Regions from separate parts of the Buttiauxella sp. AC142 genome, predicted to be linked through region 2. Evidence: predicted binding sites of a transcription regulator. Region 2 holds the regulator's gene; each other region holds the start of a gene.
The links. The regulator LexA, encoded in region 2, represses DNA repair genes until DNA is damaged. The targets are predictions, from matches to a motif close to TNCTGTATGTACATACAGNA.

Region 1 (4,463 bases), 2.8 Mb from region 2:
GCATCACCCAGCGCGGCTTTCGGCGTATACAATCGCTCACGCAATGCATCGGCATCCAGCTCCAGCAGCGGAGAAATATCTCCAGCCAAATCGACCATGATCACCGCATTACGGTTATCAGGATGCCAGGCCAGCGGCGCAATCCAACTGGTATTGCCGCGCCATGCACCGAACATTCCCGAAACATGCACCAGCGGTTTCATCTGCGGAATATCAATTAGCGTGGTGAGCTTGTGTTTGGAGCGATAAGTATAGAGATACTCGAACAGACGTGGCTGGCGTGTTTTAACCAATTGCGCCATGGCGATAGTGGCGTAAACATCGGACATCGCGTCGTGCGCGTTGGCATGTTCAATTCCGTTGGCTTTGGTTAAATGCTCCAGACGAAAACTCGGCAGCCCATCGTCGTTTTCCGGCCAGACAATCCCTTCAGGACGCAACGCATAACAGGCGCGCATCACATCAAGCAGATCCCAGCGGGAGTTATCGTTCTGCCAGCTCCAGCCATACGGGTCGTAAAAATTACGATAGAAAATATTACGCGTCACTTCATCATCGAAGCGCACATTGTTGTAGCCCACCACACAGGTCTTGGGCTGCGTAAAAATACTGTGGATGCGTTTGGCAAAATCGGCTTCGTTGACTCCCTGAGCCAGCGCGTGCTGCGGAGTAATTCCGGTAATCATCACCGCTTCGGGTTGAGGCAGATAGTCATCAGCGGGTTGGCAGTAAAATACTTCCGGCTCGCCAATGACATTAAACTCGGAATCTGTCCGAATCGCTGCAAATTGCGCGGGGCGGTCAAGCGAAGGACTTTTGCCGAAAGTCTCATAATCATGGAAGAGAAAGGTCGGTTGTTGCGTTGTATTATCCACGGTTTACTCCCGCCCTTGAGTGTTGTTTAACATATTGTTATTAAACTGAAATCCTACTAAAACTCGCTCCATGTTTCAAACTTGTTGGTCAGTCACTGCATCAGTGCATGTTAAACCATTAACAGGCCTCCTGCACCACTGCGCAAGATATTCAAGATGAGTACGCAATGCTATCTATTCATATATTTTTGCAATTTAATTGCGAAAATTATCGCAAACTCCAGTAAAAGAAGCGGCTGAATTTATTGTTACCGAGGGTATATCGTTGAAGATCCGTCTGTTTGCTGTTTGTTCTCTGCTGTCATTATCTGCTCACTCCGCTTTTGCCGACGATATCTTTGTTAACCCGCCATCCCCTCCACAAATTCAGGCGGGTTCCTGGGTGCTGATGGATTACACCACCGGGCAAATTCTGGCTGCGGAAAACGAACATGTGCGACGCAACCCGGCAAGTTTGACTAAATTGATGACGGGCTATGTGGTGGACCGCGCCATTGATAGCGGGCGCATCAAGGCTGACGATATCGTGACAGTGGGCAGAGATGCCTGGGCAAAAGGCAATCCGGTTTTCGACGGTTCATCGCTGATGTTTTTGAAACAAGGCGACCGACTCACCGTTCATGACCTGAGTCGCGGGCTGATTATCGACTCCGGGAACGATGCTTGTGTCGCGCTAGCCGATTACGTTGCTGGCGGGCAACCGCAATTTGTGGCGATGATGAATAAATACGTGCAGCAATTACGCCTGCGCGATACCCATTTTGAAACGGTACACGGCCTGGATGCACCGGGCCAGCACAGTTCCGCTTACGATCTCGCCGTGCTATCCCGCGCCATTATTCATGGCGAACCTGATTTTTATCATATGTATAGCGAGCGCAGCCTGACCTGGAATGGCATCACACAACAGAACCGTAATGGGCTGTTATGGGATAAAGGCTTGAACGTCGATGGCCTGAAAACCGGTCACACCGCGAGTGCCGGGTTCAATCTTATTGCGTCGAGTGTTGATGGCGAGCGCCGTTTAATTGCTGTGGTGATGGGGGCTGAAAGCCCGAAAGGGCGTGAAGATCAGGCGCGCAAATTACTGCACTGGGGTCAGGATAATTTCGATACCGTTCAGGTTCTGCATAAAGGTAAGAAAATTGGCACCGAGACAATCTGGTACGGTGATCAAAAGAAAGTCGAAGTCGGAACCAATCAGGATGTCTATCTGGCGCTGCCAAAATCTGAAGTGCCTAATATTAAAGCTAAATATGTCCTCGATAAGCCTGAGCTTGAAGCCCCTATCGCAGCTAACCAGCATGTCGGTGAAATTGAACTGTTTGACCGCGATAAACTTATTGCGCACTGGCCGCTGGTGACGCTGGCTGATGTCAAAAAGGGCAGCGCATGGTCGCGCTTCAGCGATTATCTGAGCCACAAGCTGTAAATTAATTGAAGGATGCAAACGGGGTCGGCAGTTATGCCGGCCCTTTTTTTGGCCTGTACTAAGATCTACAGGCGAAAGATTCGCGAAAAGCGATCATGCTCGCAAAGTAACCACATCACCCTGACAAAGGATTGTTTCCCTGCAATTTAGTGGTGTATAAACATACAGTGTTTTTAAACGAGTCAGGAGGTCATATGGAATTTAACGTACAACAAGTGCATGAGCGGAAAGTAGCTGGTTTTCATATGGTAGGGCCGTGGGAAAAAACGGTTCATCAAGGGTTTGAACAGCTTTCACTGTGGGTGAAAACACACAAAATTGTCGGCGAAGAGTGGCTGGCGGTTTATTACGATAACCCAGATGTCGTGCCTGCGGAAAAGCTGCGCTGCGATACCGTAGTATCGGTGGCTGAAAACTTCACCGTACCTGAAAACAGTGAAGGCGTTATCACCACCAAAATAGAAGCCGGGCAGTATGCGGTGGCGCGCGCCCGAGTCGATGACGGTGATTTTGCCAAGCCGTGGAACTTGTTCTTCGACAGCCTGCTGGCTGACAACCGCTATCAAATGGCATCGAAACCCTGCTTTGAACACTATCTTAACGATGGTTCGGAGAGCGGAGTCTGGGAAATAGATATGTATATACCCGTCATCCTTTAAGTTGCAGGGGTGTTGGCTGCACTCACTTACCCGAATCACTTACTTGAGTAAGCTCATCGGGATAAGTTCCCTGGCCGCCTACCTGCAACTCAAATGCTAACGGGTAAATTCCCGTGGCAGATCAAGTCTGATGCTAAAGGGGGCGCAAGCCCCCTAACTTTGTGATGCCCCCTCAATAAAAACAGGTACAATCCCGTTTTTATTTTTCAGGAGACCCGGGTGTGCGCCCCGACAAATCATTAAGCCCGTTTGAGCTCCGCGTTTATCGCCACTACCGAGTCGTGCACGGTATCCGTATCGCGCTGGCATTTGTGCTCACCTTTCTTATTGTCCATCTTCTGAAAGTGCCAGAAGGGACATGGCCATTAATCACCCTCGTGGTGGTGATGGGGCCCATTTCCTTTTGGGGAAACGTTGTCCCGCGTGCGTTTGAGCGTATTGGTGGCACCATTTGTGGTGCAACGATGGGCCTGGTTGCGCTCAGGCTAGAGCTTTTTTCGCTGCCTTTGATGTTGGTATGGTGTGCGCTGGCGATGTTTATCTGCGGCTATCTGGCCCTGGGTAAAAGGCCCTATCAGGCTTTGCTGATTGGTATCACACTTGCCGTGGTGGTGGGAGCGCCCGCAGGCGACATGGAAATCGCGATGTGGCGCAGCGGTGATGTTATCTTCGGTTCATTACTGGCGATGCTCTTCACCAGCATTTACCCGCAGCGCGCGTTTATCCACTGGCGTATTCAAATGGCGAATTTCGTCACGGCCTTTGGTCGGGTCTACAACGCTGGTTTTTCTCCAAACCTGGTGGAACGCCCGCACCTGGAAAAGCATCTGCGCCAGGTATTAAGTGATGTGGTCAGAATGCGTGCTTTGATTGGCCCGAGCAGCAAAGAAACCCACATTCAAAAAACCATCTTAGAAGCGATTCAAACCGTCAGCCGTAACATGGTGTGCACGCTCGAGCTGCAAATTAACGCTTACTGGGCGTCCCGTGAAAGCCACTTCCTGATGATTAACGCACGCACACTGCGTGACACACAGCAGATGACGCAACGTACACTCGCGGCAATTGCCCTGGCATTGCATGACGGAAACCCATCGCCGATTTCTGCCAATAACGAAAAACTAACCGAAATCGTTAGTGAGTTGCGCCAACTGATGCAAGAGGGGCCGAACGGGAAACTTCAGGAAACCCCAATTCATGGCTACGTTTGGTTGAGCCTTGAGCTTGCCCGTCAACTGGAATTGCTCTCACAGTTGATCTGCCGCGCGTTACGCAAATAATTGCTTAGTCTGATATGAATTGCTGGTTTCGATTCAGCACTATTTGAGGTTAAGATAGCGAAAGAGACCCATCGCCTGTATGTTCGGGTTGCAGCTAATCACCATGCAGCTTGAAGAATGACATTGTCAGCGGCCGTCGCTACCTTTAAGGTAAGCGTATGACCGTTAACTTAATGAATCGTTGTTTTAACGAATCCAAGTATGAAATTAGCAGGGG
Region 2 (4,463 bases):
GCCCCATTTCTCTTTTACTGTGCCTTTGAACTGTTTCCAGTTACCGCCGATTTCGTCTTTATTCATAATAATATCCTCATCGTTCGGTGAAAAATTACTAACAAAAATTACCATCGTCCGGGTGCTTCCGTTTGGCTGACACCCTGTTTCTGCTGGACGTGGGAATAATTGTAGTCAAGGATATGGTGGTATGGGGAAAACTAAGAATGTTTAACCTAACGGCTTAATCTTGAACATTGTTAAACCAGGTATTTTTCTGCCAGTGGCGACGCCAGATCCATCCCAGCGACAAACCTCTTAGCGCAAGGAATACAGCTAACGAAAGCCACAACCCGTGGTTGCCTAAATACGGTACGGTAAACATCGACAGGCCAAAGCCCAACGCCGCGACAGCCATGCTATTGCGCATTTCAGTCCCTCGAGTTGCGCCTATAAACATGCCATCGAGCAAATAGCACCACACGCCGACAACGGGTAAAATTATCTGCCAATACAAATAGATATCCGCTTGCCGTTGCAGCTCAGCAATTGAGGTCAAAAGGGAAACAATTTGCTCACCCAATAAGGCATAAACGGCGGCGAATGCCAGTGCGACTAAACCGGCCTGGCGACATGCAGCCCCCCAGACTTCGAGTAATTGCCCCCGATTTTTTGCCCCATAAGCCTGCCCGGAATGTGCCTCAACGGCATAAGCAAAACCATCGAGCGCGTAAGCGGTGAAGGTCAGCAACGTCATTAGTACCGCATTCACCGCGACGATTTCGCTACCCAAACGCGCGCCAAAGATGGTCACGGAGGCAAAACAGATCTGTAATAACAGCGAGCGGAGCATGATGTCGCGGTTAAGCGCCAACAAACGCCGAACATTACCGCGCCACGCCTGTTTGAGCATTTCACCACTGATTCCACGCAGGCCCATGACCTTTTTCACCATGAGCAAGCCGATGATAAATGTGGCGTATTCAGCCGTGACAGTAGCGAGTGCCGCCCCCTGAACATTCATATGCAGCCCCATCACCAGCCACACGTCGAGCACAATATTCAGAACGTTACCGACCACTAACAAAATAACCGGCGCGCGTGCGTATTGAACGCCCAGCAACCAGCCGAGCAAGACCAAATTAGCCAGGGAGGCCGGGGCGCTTAACCAACGAATCTCAAGAAAACGTTGCGCCTGAAAGAGCACGTCCTGATTACCGCCGACAATACGCAGAGCCAGCGAGATTAGTGGTTCGCGCAGCAAGACAATGGCAATACCCGCTCCGAGTGCCAGCAATAAAGGCTGAACCAGTGCGCGAGCTAAAGCGGAGGGGTTGTTTGCGCCAAAGGCCTGGGCGGTTAAGCCGGTGGTACTCATGCGCAGAAAGAGCAATAACATAAACAGGAAGCTGGTTGCCGTCGCTCCAATCGCGACACCACCGAGATAAACAGGACTATCCAGATGACCAATAACAGCCGTATCGACAAGGCCAAGCAGCGGGACGGTAATGTTGGAGAAAATCATGGGTAAAGCGAGGCGCCAGAGCGCACGATCCGCTGTGGAGAATAATTGCATGACCTCTCCTGAAGGAGATCAAAGAGAATTAAGACAGTGATGCGTACTTAAATACGCATCACCTAAAGAGATTTTACAGCCAGTCGCCGTTGCGAATAACCCCAACAGCCAGCCCTTCAATCGAGAAGTTATGCTCGCGCAGGTCAACCACTATCGGCTCGAATTCGCTGTTTTCTGGCAGCAGATGAACGGTATTCCCTTGCTGTTTCAAACGTTTAACGGTCACTTCATCATCAATGCGCGCAACCACAACCTGGCCGTTACGCACATCCTGAGTTTTATGCACCGCCAGTAAATCACCGTCCATAATACCGATGTCTTTCATAGACATCCCGCTGACGCGCAGCAGGAAGTCGGCATTCGGTTTGAACAATGAAGGATCTACCTGGTAATGGCCTTCGATATGCTGCTGCGCAAGGAGTGGTTCACCCGCAGCGACGCGCCCAACCAGCGGGATACCAGTGATCTCTTCCACCAGCAAACGAATGCCACGCGAAGCGCCGGAAACAATCTCAATCACGCCTTTACGGGCGAGAGCTTTTAAATGTTCTTCAGCAGCGTTCGGAGAACGGAACCCCAGACGTTGAGCAATCTCGGCACGTGTCGGTGGCATGCCGGTCTGGCTGATATGATCCCGAATAAGATCAAACACCTCTTGCTGCCTGGTAGTTAACGCTTTCATTCCGCCCCCTGGGTGTTTATACAGTTATGCTGTGAGTATATACAGTTAAAGGCGAATTTGGAACCACAAATTGAGCAAAAAACCAGGCACTTAACTATTCTGGAAAGACTATCGCAAATGCTGCCAAAGCAGCGTGACCCAGGTAATTACTGCAAGGATAATGGCGATTAATACAGCGGCTGAGCCCATATCTTTTGCTCGCCCGGAAAGCTCGTGATAGTCAGTACCAACACGGTCAACGAGGGCCTCAATAGCGCTATTGAGGATTTCGACAATCATCACCAACACCACTGAACCAATCAGTAAAATACGGGTAATAGGGTCAACATCTAACCAGCAGGCAATAGCAATGGCGATGACAGCCGAAACGCCCTCCTGGCGGAAAGCAGCTTCGTTGATCCAGGCCGCTTTTAGCCCTTTCCATGAATAGCCTGCAGCTTTGATAATACGGGTAAGTCCAGTGGTACTACTCGCCATTTTGGGCAACCTTTTCAAATTATTTGCATCAATGCTTGTCAAAATTATAACGCCACAGAAATCTGGGTCAGATTCTGATATTCTTGCGGCGAATTTGCATCATTAACCTGAGGCTTTACATCGTTTATGTCAGGCTGGCCAAGAATCTACTACAAATTACTTAATTTACCATTAGGCGTTCTGGTAAAGAGCAAGTCTATTCCGGCAGATCCACAAGCCGAACTGGGCTTAGATCCCACACGTCCAATAATGTACGTGCTGCCCTATAACTCAAAGGCGGACTTATTAACGCTGCGCGCTCAATGCCTCGCGCATAACTTGCCCGACCCTCTCGAGCCGTTAGAAATCGACGGAGCGGTGCTGCCGCGCTATGTCTTTATCCATGGTGGGCCGCGTGTATTCACTTATTACACGCCGAAAGAAGAGTCGATCAAGCTGTTCCATGATTACCTCGATTTACACCGTAGCAATCCAAATCTGGACGTGCAGATGGTGCCTGTTTCGGTCATGTTTGGCCGTTCACCGGGGCGCGAAAAAGGCGAAGTGAATCCGCCATTAAGAATGCTCAACGGCATTCAAAAATTCTTCGCCGTCTCCTGGCTTGGGCGCGACAGCTTTGTGCGTTTTTCCGCACCGGTTTCGCTGCGCCAGATGGCAACCGATCACGGCACAGATAAAAAAATCGCTCAGAAACTGGCGCGAGTGGCACGTATGCACTTCGCTCGCCAGCGTTTAGCGACTGTTGGCCCGCGTCTGCCGGTGCGTCAGGATCTGTTTAACAAACTTCTGGCATCAAAAGCTATCGCTCGCGCGGTAGAAGACGAAGCGCGTAGCAAGAAAATCTCCCATGAAAAAGCACAGCAAAATGCTGTCGCGCTGATGGAAGAGATTGCCGCCAACTTCTCTTATGAAGCCGTTCGTTTGACCGACCGCGTGTTAGGACTGACGTGGAACCGTTTGTACCAGGGCATTAACGTTCACAACGCTGAGCGTGTGCGCCAACTGGCTCATGACGGCCATGAGATTGTCTATGTGCCCTGCCACCGCAGCCACATGGACTACATGCTGCTGTCTTACGTGCTTTATCACCAGGGGCTAGTTCCTCCGCACATCGCGGCGGGTATCAACCTGAATTTCTGGCCAGCAGGCCCGATTTTCCGTCGCCTGGGAGCGTTCTTTATTCGCCGTACCTTTAAAGGCAGCAAACTCTATTCCACCGTGTTCCGTGAATATCTTGGCGAGCTGTTTAGCCGTGGCTATTCCGTTGAATATTTTGTGGAAGGTGGGCGTTCCCGTACCGGGCGTTTGCTTGATCCGAAAACCGGCACGCTGTCGATGACCATTCAGGCCATGCTGCGCGGTGGTACTCGTCCAATTACATTGGTGCCAATTTACATTGGCTACGAGCATGTAATGGAAGTGGGGACTTACGCCAAAGAACTGCGTGGAGCGACCAAAGAGAAAGAGAGCTTTATGCAGATGGTGCGCGGGCTGAGCAAGCTGCGTAATCTCGGCCAGGGCTATGTGAACTTCGGCGAACCGATGCCGTTGATGACATTCCTCAATCAACGTGTTCCTGAGTGGCGTGATTCAATCGATCCAATCGAAGCGATTCGCCCGGCGTGGCTGACGCCAACGGTCAATGAAATTGCTGCCGAGCTGATGGTGCGTATCAACAATGCAGGGGCGGCAAATGCCATGAACCTGTGTTGTACCGCATTACTCGCTTCGCGTCAGCGTTCACTTACT
Region 3 (4,463 bases), 2.5 Mb from region 2:
TTCTGGCCGTTGACTACAGCAAGACGCCCATGTGACGGCTCGATAGTTGTTGTGACAGTCTGGGGATTTTGTTGCGCTGGTAGCACAAGATCCTTACGGGGATTAATGTCTGTGTTGTTATAACCTCAACTCCTTAACTATCGTGAGTGAAGATAATGAGCCCTAGAAAACGGCGTGACCCTGCGGAGGTCGCTCGGCAGACCATGAAAAAAAACGAGCGTCGACGAGGGTTCCTGGAGTATATCCAGACAAATGACTTACCGAAGAATGAGCTAAGTGCGCATCGTTACTCATATTCATTAGGTATGGGCGTTGCGGAGAAGGATAAACTTGTACACGAGTTACTTGAGGGTATGAGGTTTGAAGAACTAATGACTCGGGGCAAGGTAAAGGAATAATTTGAGTTGCGCCACAGCACCGCCGTATGCAAGAGCGGGCTGTGGCTGGTTAACCCGGTGTTCATGCCAGAGATAACTGTGGATATTCTATAGGGTTAACGCAGCGTTCGGCAATCAGATGGGGACTATTAAGAATATGGTAGCTTCGAGAGGAAACCCGGCTCGATGGCCGGGTTTATTGTTTAGTCTGAGGAGTCAGAGGTGCTTGGGTTTGTTGCTGAGGGACTTGAATGACAATTGGTGCATTTGAATCACTTTTTCTGCTGTTATCAAACATGCTTTGAAACACAGGTATTAATGCAACAAACGCCAGAATAATGCCAACTAGCCACTGAATTAGAGATGATGATCGTTTCTGAGCTTCAAATCTTTCATCCAGTTTGACATTAATGGCACTAACTTCAGATTGAAGCTTCATCATTATTTCAGTCTGCTGAGCTCGCCACTCTGACATCTCCCTGCGCATTTCAGTCGCAACGGCACCAACCTCAGCTTTGTTTTGTGCAAGTTTTGCGTCTAATTCCTCTCTGGAAACTGACATGACATTTGCCTCACTGTGCTTAGGTTGTTCATCTTTTTGACTATCTACTGGACCGTTGGTTCTAACATATTCGACTTTTGTTTCGGTACTGTAAGCAGCCGGGATTTTCGTTACTATTGCCGTCTCACGATAAGCAGGCATGATAATCGTCTTTGGATTTCCATCATAACCCCCCATGCTAGATCGAGAATGAGAAGACTTATCCATCGTTATATCTTACGTTCAAATGGCTTGAATGTAGTTGGCTCCGCTGGAGGGGCATTCAGGATGGCTTGAGCCATATTTTTAGCCATAGACATAGGCAAAGTAACACTTTGAGTTGCTTCAAGGTAAAAATTCATGCCCGCTTCGGGGTTAAGCTCATCGGGAACGCTGGTGTTATCAATAATATGGCGGCAAAAAGTAATTTTACAATATTCATTCTCCCCAACTTTGATTGCAGTGGTCACGAAAACGTCAGCAAAACTGTCGATATGGTCTTTGCCTTTAAGGATAGCAGTCATTTATACACCTGATTTAAATTATTATTCAAATAGATAGAGTCAGATTCCATCACACATCGCTTCATCTTAAAGCACATTGATACGTGACATAACCTGGTTATTTATCAGGGGTATCTTACTTACTGCCTCCTCATCGCCAATTACGCTTTCCCTCCCTCACTGTTGCCATGATGGCTTTACCCAGGCTTTCGTACTCAGGTAGCGAAAGAACTCGCCATTTCCCATCCCAGAAACCAATTACACAACAGCGATCTCCAGTAGTTCCTTTAATGGCAAAGGTACGCATATCAGCCGATGGAACCGGAAGCTTTTCACCTGGGCGGGGGAAGTAAATCCTCACCCCGCCAATGATCATGTTGTCCATAGACGCTACTCGCTAACGAGCCAGAATTCGGCCTCTTCAAACATTTCCTCGACCAAACGATTTATCTTTTCTTTCTCAGTCTTCGTGCAGTCGCTGTTAACGGCATTAGCTTGCATCGGTTTAACTCGAACATCAGCAGCAGGGAAAATCCCATGCACACGCTTTGTCAGTTCGGCAAGTATGATGTCTTTAGCACCCGGTAAACCTTCCACATTGCGTTTGTCATAAACGAGTTCAACGAACATAACAGCCTCCAATAATTACTGTGATTATAGACAGTATTTATACTGTTTTTTTATACAGTGTCAACGGTTGGACGTGCATTGTTTCAGAAGGGATTTTGGGGCATGGGTGGGGCAAAAAAAACTGTTTTGGGGCATGGATGGGGCATTGCTGCACATATGAACTTTACCGGATTTCATATATGCATTTATTTAACCTACTGATTAAGCTAAAGAATACACATGCTCTTGGGCGTTCTTTAGTGATTTTTAAAATTCCCGCGTCACGCAATTAAAATGGCGAGCGTAATCTTCAAGAGAAGTTATGCCTAATCGCACCCATTTTGGATGCGACCATTGTGGAAGGCCAACGTAGATCACAGGGCTGCAATGACCTCTTCGGTGCTACGAACGCGACCAATACGCGGGAAGATATTCATCATGCTGCCCTGGTGTTGTTCGCTACTTGCGGCACTGCACGCATCTTCGGCAATGACCAGGTTAAAGCCCAGTTCCCACGCGTTACGCGCGGTGGACTCCACACCGATGTTAGTCGAAATCCCACATAGCACGATGGTGTCGATACCACGGCGGCGCAGTTGGAGTTCCAGGTCGGTGCCGTAAAACGCGCCCCACTGGCGTTTAGTCACTTCAATATCACTGTCTTTTTTACCTAAAGCCTGCGGATAAACCCACCAGTTGTCAGGCAGCGCATGCGCGCCAGCCTGCGCATCAACCGGCTGCTTGAGCGCTTCGGCAAAATCTTTAGACCAGCCCACGCGTACCATAATCACCGGCGCACCATTTGCGCGGAATTTCTCTGCCAGTTTGGCTGAACGAGCCACCACGTCCTGTGCACTGTGCGGACCGCCCGCAAATGGCAGGATGCCTTCCTGCAAATCAATAACGACGAGTGCGGTTTTGGAAGTATTCAGTTCTAACATGAGGTGACTCCGGGTCAAAATAAGGTTATCGCGTAATACCTTACGACGGAACAGGAGCGCGATAGTTTACAAATTTTGTTAATTTTTGTGAGAATAAGCTAAACGAGGCGCATTGAAACGCGTCAGTCCTTATCTTGGGCCATTATTTCCAGTATAATAACCCCCTTTTTTATCAATAGATGACAGACAAATATAGTGGCCACCGTTGCAGGTATTGGACAGTGAGCGGCTAATTTAAGGGATATCTCATGCGTACAGTATATTGCGGGCAGCTCAATCAATCCCATGTGGGACAACAAGTAACACTGTGTGGTTGGGTCAATCGTCGTCGTGACCTCGGTAGCCTTATCTTTATTGATATGCGCGATCGCGAAGGCATCGTGCAGGTGTTTTTCGACCCGGATCGTCAGGATGCGTTCCAGCTTGCTTCCGAACTGCGTAATGAGTTCTGCATCCAAATCACCGGTACCGTTCGCCCGCGTGATGAAAAAAACATCAATAAAGATATGGCAACGGGTGCGGTAGAAGTCTTCGCCACCGATTTGACCATCATCAACCGTTCCGAAGCGCTGCCGCTGGACTCTAACCACGTCAACACTGAAGAAGCGCGTTTGAAATTCCGTTATCTGGATCTGCGTCGCCCTGAAATGGCGAACCGCCTGAAGACCCGTGCGAAAATCACCAGCTTCGTGCGCCGCTTTATGGATGACCACGGTTTCCTGGATATCGAAACCCCAATGCTGACCAAAGCCACGCCGGAAGGTGCGCGTGACTATCTGGTGCCGAGCCGTGTGCATAAAGGCAAATTCTACGCGTTGCCGCAATCCCCTCAGCTGTTCAAACAGCTGCTGATGATGTCCGGTTTTGACCGTTACTATCAGATTGTTAAGTGCTTCCGCGATGAAGACTTACGTGCTGACCGTCAGCCTGAATTTACTCAAATCGACGTCGAAACTTCCTTCATGACCGCGCCACAAGTGCGTGAAGTGATGGAAAAACTGGTGCGCGATCTGTGGCTGGATGTGAAAAACGTCGATCTGGGCGATTTCCCAATCATGACTTTCGCAGAAGCGGAGCGTCGTTACGGTTCAGACAAACCAGATTTGCGTAACCCAATGGAGCTGGTGGACGTTGCTGACCTGCTCAAAGACGTTGAGTTTAAAGTCTTCGCGGGCCCGGCAAATGATGCTAAAGGCCGCGTTGCAGCGCTGCGAGTGCCAGGTGGCGCACAGTTAAGCCGTAAACAGATTGACGACTACGGCAAGTTCATTGAGATTTACGGCGCGAAAGGGCTGGCTTACATCAAAGTGAACGAGCGTGCGAAAAGCATCGAAGGTATCACTAGCCCTGTGGCTAAGTTCCTGAATGCTGAAATCGTTGAAGCTATTCTGGAGCGTACTGGTGCGCAAGATGGCGACATGATCTTCTTTGGCGCAGACAACAAAAAAGTAGTTGCAGATGCACTTGGCGCGTTACGCCTGAAAATCGGTAA

Region 1: sbmC (DNA gyrase inhibitor SbmC) is a predicted target of LexA. The motif match lies at 2,458-2,477, and genes of this name have one in related genera.
Region 3: AC0IWZ_RS11700 (DinI-like family protein) is a predicted target of LexA. The motif match lies at 2,068-2,087, and genes of this name have one in related genera.

The regions. Positions count from the first base shown of each region.
Region 1 covers NZ_CEEDCH010000001.1:2,794,975-2,799,437, reverse strand. Annotated here, with positions in the region: gene sbcB (exodeoxyribonuclease I) at 1-875, opposite strand, end outside; gene dacD (serine-type D-Ala-D-Ala carboxypeptidase DacD) at 1,141-2,307, shown strand; gene sbmC (DNA gyrase inhibitor SbmC) at 2,502-2,966, shown strand; gene AC0IWZ_RS13085 (FUSC family protein) at 3,188-4,246, shown strand.
Region 2 covers NZ_CEEDCH010000001.1:32,850-37,312, reverse strand. Annotated here, with positions in the region: gene AC0IWZ_RS00160 (CsbD family protein) at 1-66, opposite strand, end outside; gene dinF (MATE family efflux transporter DinF) at 224-1,555, opposite strand; gene lexA (transcriptional repressor LexA) at 1,629-2,237, opposite strand; gene AC0IWZ_RS00145 (diacylglycerol kinase) at 2,346-2,714, opposite strand; gene plsB (glycerol-3-phosphate 1-O-acyltransferase PlsB) at 2,841-4,463, shown strand, end outside.
Region 3 covers NZ_CEEDCH010000001.1:2,533,746-2,538,208, reverse strand. Annotated here, with positions in the region: gene AC0IWZ_RS11710 (hypothetical protein) at 574-1,146, opposite strand; gene AC0IWZ_RS11705 (hypothetical protein) at 1,149-1,442, opposite strand; gene AC0IWZ_RS11700 (DinI-like family protein) at 1,812-2,051, opposite strand; partial or broken gene AC0IWZ_RS11695 (hypothetical protein) at 2,313-2,408, opposite strand; gene AC0IWZ_RS11690 (hydrolase) at 2,405-2,971, opposite strand; gene aspS (aspartate--tRNA ligase) at 3,220-4,463, shown strand, end outside.